Regions from separate parts of the Actinoplanes sp. NPDC023936 genome, predicted to be linked through region 1. Evidence: riboswitches for the same ligand, from Rfam matches in the RefSeq annotation. Region 1 holds a riboswitch; the other holds the start of a gene.
What was found. Region 1 has a riboswitch for S-adenosylmethionine ahead of thrC (threonine synthase). Riboswitches for the same ligand answer to the same signal wherever they lie in the genome.

Region 1 (4,187 bases):
CCGAGGAGGACGGCGACGGCAGCGGCGCGTTCAGCAGCATCGCCGACCTGGCCACCTCCGGCGGGCTCAACTTCGCCCTCTTCGCCCTCGCCGTCTCCGCAGGATTCCTGCTGGTCGTGGTCGTAGCGTTGTTCTTCGGCGACACGGTGGCGTCCGAGGCCAGCTGGGGCAGCCTGCGCTACCTGCTGGCGATCCCGGTCCCGCGCGGCCGGCTGCTCGGCGTGAAACTGATCGTCGCCGGCGTGTACTCCCTGCTGGCACTGCTCACCCTCACCGGCACGGCCCTGCTGATCGGCACGCTGCGCTACGGCTGGGGGCCGCTCGGCAGCACCATCGCGGCCGAACTCCCGGCTTCCGAAGGCCTGCTGCGGTTGCTGGCCGTCGTGGCGTACCTGGCAGTGGTGATGCTCGTGGTGGCCGGCCTGGCGTTCCTGCTGTCGGTGCTGACCGACGCGGCCCTGGGCGCGGTCGGCGGCGCCGTGATGCTCTGGATCCTCTCCAGCATCCTCGACCAGATCACCGCGCTCGGCGCGCTGCGCAACCTCCTGCCGACCCACTACGCCGACGCCTGGCGCGGGCTGCTCTCCAGCCCGGTGCAGACCGAGGATCTGGCGCAGGGGGCGATCTCGGCGGTCGTGTACGCGACGCTTTTCTGGGGGCTGGCGTTCTACCGCTTCACCCGCAAGGACGTAACTTCTTAAAAAGCGGGGGTCGCAGCGGGGTGGTGGGTGCGGACCGCCGCTCCCGCCGAGGCGCGCGGGCCGGCGTGCCGGCCGCTGGCGCGTCCGGAACGCACGCCTGCCCCGCGCGGCGTGCGTGAGCGGTTGCGCCCTTCTCCTCTCAGTCCCGCCCCCGGCCGACCCATCCACCCGTCCCCGCCGCGCCAGCAGATCGCCCGCCACCCGTTCGCGGGCCCGCCGCCGGTTCGTGCGCGTTCAAGTGGATCATTGCGATGAGCTGCGGGTTTGTCCGCGGCTTGGTCTTGAGCGGGGTAGCCGGCTCTTCGTGTCGGCCGACCGGGTCAAGGGCGCACGGCTCCTGCTCGAGGTGGGCTGCTGGCGGCGCCGGAGGGGTGGTCAGAGCACACATAACGTCGTTGTGGGCTCTCGCCTATGCCATGGCAGGGATGGGGTCATACGCACCGCATCGGTGTGCCCTCGTCGTTGCTGGTGCGGGCTTCGGTGTGCCCGCCTCTACCGGCCAGAGCCGCATCACGGCGGTCCACGGGCATAAAGGCGATGAGTCGGGCACGGGACGGCGGAGTGGTAGTGGGTGTGCGGTATTTCGTGGGGCCAATAGCGTCCGCCGGGTTCCGTGAAGCAGCTGGTTGCCCGGCGACGAGGACACTCAGCGTGGTCGGGGGAGGGCGCGGGGAAGCGGTAAAGGGCGGAGGGAAGTCGCTCACACCTCGGGAACTCGTGGTGGAGATCTCGGTCTCTCGTCGTAAGCTTCGGGAAACAACTGAATACCTCATCCAGAGGGGCAGAGGGAACGGCCCGATGAAGCCCCGGCAACCACCGCGCGTGTCTCGATGACGAGGCCCACCAGCTCGGCAGGTGCTAATTCCGTCCCCGTTCCGGCAGGTCGCCGCGGGGAAAGATGAGAGGAAGGCCTCGATGACGTCTGCCGTCAGCGCACCCACCGCTACCACCTCCACCACCTCCCCGGCTCGCGGCCTGGTGTGCCGCGCCTGCTCCGCGGAGTACCCGCTCGCCGCACAGCACGCCTGTTACGAGTGTTTCGGCCCGCTCGAGGTCGCCTACGACGAGGCGGCTCTCGCGCGGGTGACCCGGGCCGAGATCGAGGCGGGCCCGCAGAACATCTGGCGCTACGCGGCGCTGCTCCCGGCCGGGCAGGACCCGGCCACCCGGGTGACTCTCGACCCCGGCCTGACCCCGCTGGTCTCCGCGCCGGCGCTGGCCGCCGCGATCGGCCTGACCGCGCCGCTGTGGGTGAAGGACGACTCGCAGAACCCGACGCACTCCTTCAAGGACCGGGTCGTCTCGGTGGCCCTGACCGCGGCCAAGGAGCTGGGCTTCAACCGGTTCTCCTGCGCCTCGACCGGTAACCTGGCGAACTCGGTGGCGGCGCACGCGGCCCGTGCCGGTGTGCCGAGCATCGTGTTCATCCCGTCCGACCTGGAGCAAGGCAAGATCGTGACGACCGCTGTCTACGGCGGTGAGCTGGTCGCGATCGAGGGCTCGTACGACGACGTCAACCGGCTCTGCAGCGAGCTGGTGGAGACCGACGAGTTCGAGGACACCGCGTTCGTGAACGTGAACGTGCGCCCGTTCTACGCCGAGGGTTCCAAGACCCTGGGGTACGAGGTGGCGGAACAGCTGGGCTGGCGTATCCCGGCGCAGGTGGTCATCCCGATGGCGTCCGGTGAGCTGCTCACCAAGATTGACAAGGCGTTCAGCGAGCTTGTCGAGATCGGACTGGTGGAGGCGCCGGAGGGCGGCTGGACGGTGTTCGGCGCGCAGTCGGCCGGCTGCAACCCGATCGCGACCGCGCTGCACAACGACACCGACGTGATCACGCCGGTGAAGCCGACCGGTATCGCGAAGTCGCTGAACATCGGCGACCCGGCCGCCGGGCCGTACGCGATCGAGGCCGTGAAGCGCACCGGCGGCTGGATGGACTACGCCGACGACGAGGAGATCCGCGCCGGCATCCGGCTGCTCGCCGAGACCACTGGCATCTTCGCCGAGACGGCCGGTGGCACCACTGTGGCCGTACTGAAGAAGTTGGTGGAGAGCGGGAAGCTCGATCCGGCCAAGGAGACGGTCGTCTACAACACCGGCGAGGGCCTGAAGACTCTGGACGCGATCGCCGGCCAGGTTGGACCGACTCACACGATCAAGCCGTCGCTCAAGGGAGCCCGCGAGGCCGGCCTGCTCGGATGACGCTGAGTAACCGCATCTCTGCCGGTTGTTGAAAATCCCTCCTCGGAGGACTTGCGATCCGATCTCCGGATGGGCAGGATGCTCTACGCGGGAGGACGCGACGCCGTAAGCGGCCCCTCACCTGGACATTGGCGACAATCTCCGAGGGACCCAACGATCCAGCGCTGACCCACATGGCTTCGTGCCGGAGGCGCTGTGCGTCCGTCCTCCCGACCAAACTCACTCCTGGCGGAGGACCCGCCGGATCCACTGTCGCAGCGGCTCGAATTCGGGGTAGTTCCCGTCGGCGAGCCCGGCCCTCTTCTCGAAGTAATTGCGCGCCCCGAACGACTTGGTCAGCGTGATCGACCACGCGCAGGCGACCCAGTACGCCGGCCAGAAGAGCGGGCCGAGCACGGCGTACTGACTGGCGTGTCTGCTCTCGTGGGCCAGCAGGCGCGCGCGCCGGGAGTCCAGCAACCACTCCGCGGATCTCTTCGTGATGATCACTGAGCCGATGGTGAAGCAGGAGGCCGGCGGTTTCCGGAACCGGTAGCCCTCGGCGATCAGGATGCCGTCCGGGCCCCGCTTGATCGTGGTGCCGGTGAGTTTCGCGATCAGCAGGCCCGCCGCGGTGGTGCCGTTCACGGCGGTCAGCACGGTGCGGGTCCGCGGCTTCATCAGATCCGCCGGCGCATCTGCAGCTCGGTGAGCACCGGAACGGTGGGATGCGGCAGGCGCACACCGGTGTCGGCAAAACCCAATTTCTGGTACGCCCGGACGGCCCGCTCGTTGCCGACCACGACCTCCAGCATCAGTTCGTTCCGCCCGGACGCGAGCGACCAGTCCGCCACCGCGTCGACGAGCTGGGCGAGCACCTTGCCGCCCCGGTGGGCGGGCGTCACGTAGACCGCGAAGACGACGGTGCAGTGCGGCTCGTCGGGCAGCACGGTCCCGCCGGCGTGCCCGATGAACGGCTCGCCGGGCGGCTCGGCGATGAACTGGGCCGTCTCCGGCCCGGAGGAGGACTGCCGGATCCGGTGGCGGAAGCTCTCGTGCGGCCGGGCCGCGGCCTGGGCGAGCGTCTCCAGGAAGGCGAGCGGGCTGTCCGCGAGCATCTCCAGGCGCAGCGCTCGCATCCGTCCCGCGTCTTCTGGTGTGACCCGGCGTACGGTCCAGTTGTCCATGACGTCCTCCATACCCGCCGGTCCCCGCCCGGGCAACCCTGACCTGCGCTTTCAAGATCCTTATCGGAATACCGGGCCGGTCCGGAGGTTTCGCGAGAAGATGGTGTTTCTTGCA
Region 2 (4,187 bases), on a different contig from region 1:
CTGATGCGGCTGATGATGGAGCATCCTGAGCTGGACTTTCGCAGGATGGCGGACGCGGATCGCGCTGGTGAGGACTTCCGGACCGGCATGAGCATGTGGATGTCGCACTGGAACATGGTGTGGCACGTCAAGAAGATGGATGAGAAGGCGCTGCGTTTCCTCGCCGCTGATCTGTTCACGCGGCGTGGGGCACGTCAGTGGTGGACGGAGGTCGGCGCGACCTGGTCATCCAACAGCACGCGGCGGGAACGGAAGTTCATCGCGATCGTGACCGCGGAGTGCATCGCCGCATCGAGGGTGTGGCAGCCCTCTCTCGGCTGTGCGGCCGAGGCGAACGGGTCCGGGCCGACGGATGCCAAACCGGTGCACGCCGGTGGTGACACCGGCTGACGGGGTCAGCCCAGCGAGCGGAGGAAAGACATCAGAGCCTCGCGGTACGGGGTGAGGGTGCGCACGTCCAGGTACTCCTCCGGCCCGTGCTGGCCGTCTCCGCCGGGACCGAAGATGACCGCGTCCACCCCGTGCGCCGAGTAGAACCGCCCGTCGGCGGCCCCGTGTTTGCGGAGCAGCGTCCCCTCGTACCCCTGCGCCTGTGCGGCGGACCGCAACCGGCGCACGAAAGCGCTCGCCGGGTCGGCGGCATGCGGCGCGCCCTGCGCCTCCACGGTGACCCGCACGCCCGGACCGGCCACCGCGCCCAGGTAGGCGGCCACGTCGCTCGAGGTCAGGTCCGGATCGGACGGCGGGAAGCGGATGTCGAGCAGCGCCGACGCGTCGGCCGGGACGATGTTGGCGGCGGTGTTCGACGTCTGGATCCGCGCCACGTTCACCGTCGTGGTCCATGATTCCGACGGCGGCACCGGATAGCGGGCGAGCAGCCGGCCCACCGCGTCGGTGACCGCGACCAGCGCGTTCGTCCCCAGCCACGGATAGGCGGCGTGCGCGGTCCGCCCGGACGCGTCCAGCCGCACCCGCAGGATCCCCTTCGACTCGGTGACGATCCGCAGCCCGCTCTGCTCTCCGATGATCACGAACCCGGCCCGGACGCCCTGCGCGACCTGGTGGCCGGTGCCGTCGAACCCGCCCACCTCCTCGTCGGTGACCAGCTGCAACGCGATCGGACAGGGCAGTGACCGGGCGCAGTCCCGGAACACCGTGGCGAGCACGACGGCCGCCGCTTTCATGTCGTGCGCGCCCCGCCCGTGCAGCCGGTCCCCGTCGCGGCGCGGCACGAACTGGGCGTCGGTCCCGGGCACCACGTCGAGGTGCGCGTTGAGGATCACCCGCGGTGTCGCCGGACCCGTGGTGACCAGGGCGCTCGGCTTGCCACCGGAGTCGAAGCGGCGCACCGGGAAGCCCGGCCCCACCAGGTCGAGCACGAAGTCCAGGGCCCGCCGCAGCTCATCGGGCCGGTCCGCGGTGGACCGGATCCCGATCAGCCGCTCCACCGCCGTGAGAAGCGTCTCCATCCCGGAACGCTAGCGCGGCTTCCGCTCACCCGCCTCGACGGCGACCGGCAGGTTGTTGCCGGCCGGCGGGAGCGGGCACGTCGCGAACTCGGTGTACGCGCAGGGCAGGTTGGTGGCCCGGTTGAAGTCGAGCGTCACCGAGCCGTCCGGTCCGGGCGGGGCGATGAACAGGCTCCGGTTCGCGGCGTACGTGGTCAGCCCGGACGTGGCGTCGGTGAAGAGCGCGAAGAGCGAGCCGGGCGTCGACCCGTTGAAGACGATCAGCGACAGCGGTACGCCGCCGACCTCGAACTCCACGGTGCCGGGGGACTCGTAGACGTGCTCGATCCCCTCGGCGACCGACCCGACGGGCGTCGGCCGCGGAGCGTCATAGGGAACGAATCTCCCGGAGACGACCCACTTCTCGTCCGCCGGGTAGGCCGGCGTCCCGGTGTACGCCGCGAGCACCGGGCTGGACGGATGACGCGGCCGGACCACGTCGAACCCACCCCGGCGGGCGATCTCGATCACCGCGTCGCCCCAGCCCACGGTCACATCTCCGCGCTCGGGAATCGGCGGGAACGAGAACTTCCCGGTCACCGGCGAGCCGTCGACGATCAGGGTCTCCTCCGGCTCAAGCACCACGGTCACCCCGGACTCTCCGGTGCTCCACGATCCTGGAGCGTCCGGGAACCGCTGCGGCTCCCCGGTCAGCCAGTGCAGCCCGGTGATCGCCAGGAACCCGTGCGGATCGGCCCGCCGCTTCTCGTGCGCCGCGTGCCACTCGTCCCACTGCTGCTGCAACACGATCGTCATAGGCACCAACAGTAATCCCTACTTGTTGCCTGGGAATTAAGACGCCTTCAGTCCTTTCTCAGGGCGGATGGGGTCTGCTACGTTGTTGATCAGGTCATGAGTGCCAGCACGAAGCCCCGGCTTGCTGGCCGGCAACCCTTGCGTTCGCGATGGGGTGCCCCGGGTGAGGACCGGGCCGTGGTCGGACCCGACACGGCAAGTGCGAGCCGAGAGGTGCCCACCCATGTCCCTTGACATCGTCGGCGACGACCTGAAGGTCGCGCTCCCCACCGGCGAGACGGTCCGTTTCGCCCATCTCGACTACGCCGCCTCCGCGCCCTGCGTGGCCGCCGCGGCCGAGGCGGTGGCCGATCTGCTGCCGCGCTACGGCAGCGTTCATCGCGGCACGGGGGTACGGTCCCAGGCGTCCACGATCGCCTATGAGCTGGCCCGGGACGTGGTCGCCGAGTTCGTCGGCGCCGGACCCGAGCACGAGGTGATCTTCACTCGGAACACCACCGACGCGTTCAACCTGCTGGCCCGCGCCCTGCCGCCCGGCACCACGACGATCGTCTTCGACGGCGAGCACCACGCCAACCTGCTGCCCTGGCCGAACCCGCTCCGGCTGCCCGCCCCCTCGTCACCGGCCGAGGCCCTGGCGAGCCTCGAAAAGGCGCTGAAGGCCACGACGAACAACACTCTGGTGACAGTCACCGGCGCCAGCAACGTCACCGGCGAGATCTGGCCGGTGCGGCAGATCGCCGGCCTGGCACACCACTACGGCGCCCGGGTGGCCGTCGACGCCGCCCAGCTAGCCCCGCACCGCCGGGTGGACCTGACCGAACTGGGCGCCGACTATCTGGCCTTCTCCGGTCACAAGCTGTACGCCCCGTTCGGCGCCGGGGTGCTGGCCGGCCGCTGGGACTGGCTGGACGCGGCTCCCCCGTACCTGGCTGGTGGTGGCGCCAGCGCCGCCGTGGGTGACCGGCCCGGTGAGCTGGAGTGGGCAACCGGCCCGGCCCGGCACGAGGGCGGCACCCCCAACCTGCTCGGCGCGGTCGCCATCGCCGCCGTCTGCGAGGCACTGACCGCCGCCGACCGGGACGTGCTCGCCGCGCGGGAGGAACTCCTGCTCGACCGGCTGCGGGCCGGCCTCGCGACGATCCCCGGCGTCACCGAGGTCAGCCTCTTCGGCCCGGAGCACCCCCGTGTCGGCATCGTGTCGCTGGCCTTCGCCGAGCAGGACCCGGCGGACGTGGCGCTGCGTCTCGGCCGGGACCACGGCATCGGCGTGCGCGCCGGCCAGTTCTGCGCGCACCCCCTGGTCCGCCGGCTGACCGGCCGTGGCGCGACGGCGGACTGCGGCACGGCGTCCGGCCTGCTGCGGATCAGTTTCGGTCTGGGCAGCAGCACCGAGGACGTCGACCGGGTCGTCGAGGCGCTGCGAAACACCTGATCCGCAACCGGGAAGTCACCACGCTGCTCGGCGTCGCTGCCGATCATCGCACTGTGGCGACCTGGATGAAGTGGCTGCGCGACCGGCTCCCGACCGGTGGCGGGCTGCGTGACGAGGACTGGGCGAGCCGGCACCGGCTGCTGACGGTGCTGCTCGCCGCCGTCCTGGTCTTCTTGATCATGTTCGGCGTCCTGCGCGGCGACGGGCACACGCTCACCCTGCTGCTCACCGTCGTGCCGGTCCTGCCGTGCCTGCTCGCCGCGACCCGGCTGCGCTCGCGCCGGCTGCGGTCGGTCTTCGTCGCGATCGGCTACACCATCGCGTGCGGCGGGTTCGTCGCGCTCAACCACGGGCTGACCGAGGCGCACTTCTCGTTCTTCATCGCGGTCGGCGCGCTCGCCCTCTACCGGGACTGGGCGCCGTTCGGCGCGTTCCTGGTCGCCACCACCCTGCACCACGCCGTCTTCGGCACGCTGGTCAGTGGCCAC

Region 2: another riboswitch for S-adenosylmethionine. It lies ahead of AB0F72_RS21750 (aminotransferase class V-fold PLP-dependent enzyme); the one in region 1 lies ahead of thrC (threonine synthase).

The regions. Positions count from the first base shown of each region.
Region 1 is NZ_JBEZZR010000010.1:56,859-61,045, forward strand. Features, by position in the region: gene AB0F72_RS15865 (ABC transporter permease subunit) at 1-701, shown strand, start outside; SAM riboswitch class I at 1,468-1,606, shown strand; gene thrC (threonine synthase) at 1,617-2,906, shown strand; gene AB0F72_RS15875 (hypothetical protein) at 3,126-3,566, opposite strand; gene AB0F72_RS15880 (GNAT family N-acetyltransferase) at 3,566-4,072, opposite strand.
Region 2 is NZ_JBEZZR010000016.1:71,073-75,259, forward strand. Features, by position in the region: gene AB0F72_RS21735 (DUF6082 family protein) at 1-390, shown strand, start outside; gene AB0F72_RS21740 (M20/M25/M40 family metallo-hydrolase) at 396-1,469, opposite strand; gene AB0F72_RS21745 (DUF1684 domain-containing protein) at 1,479-2,264, opposite strand; SAM riboswitch class IV at 2,357-2,472, shown strand; gene AB0F72_RS21750 (aminotransferase class V-fold PLP-dependent enzyme) at 2,488-3,699, shown strand; gene AB0F72_RS21755 (EAL domain-containing protein) at 3,753-4,187, shown strand, end outside.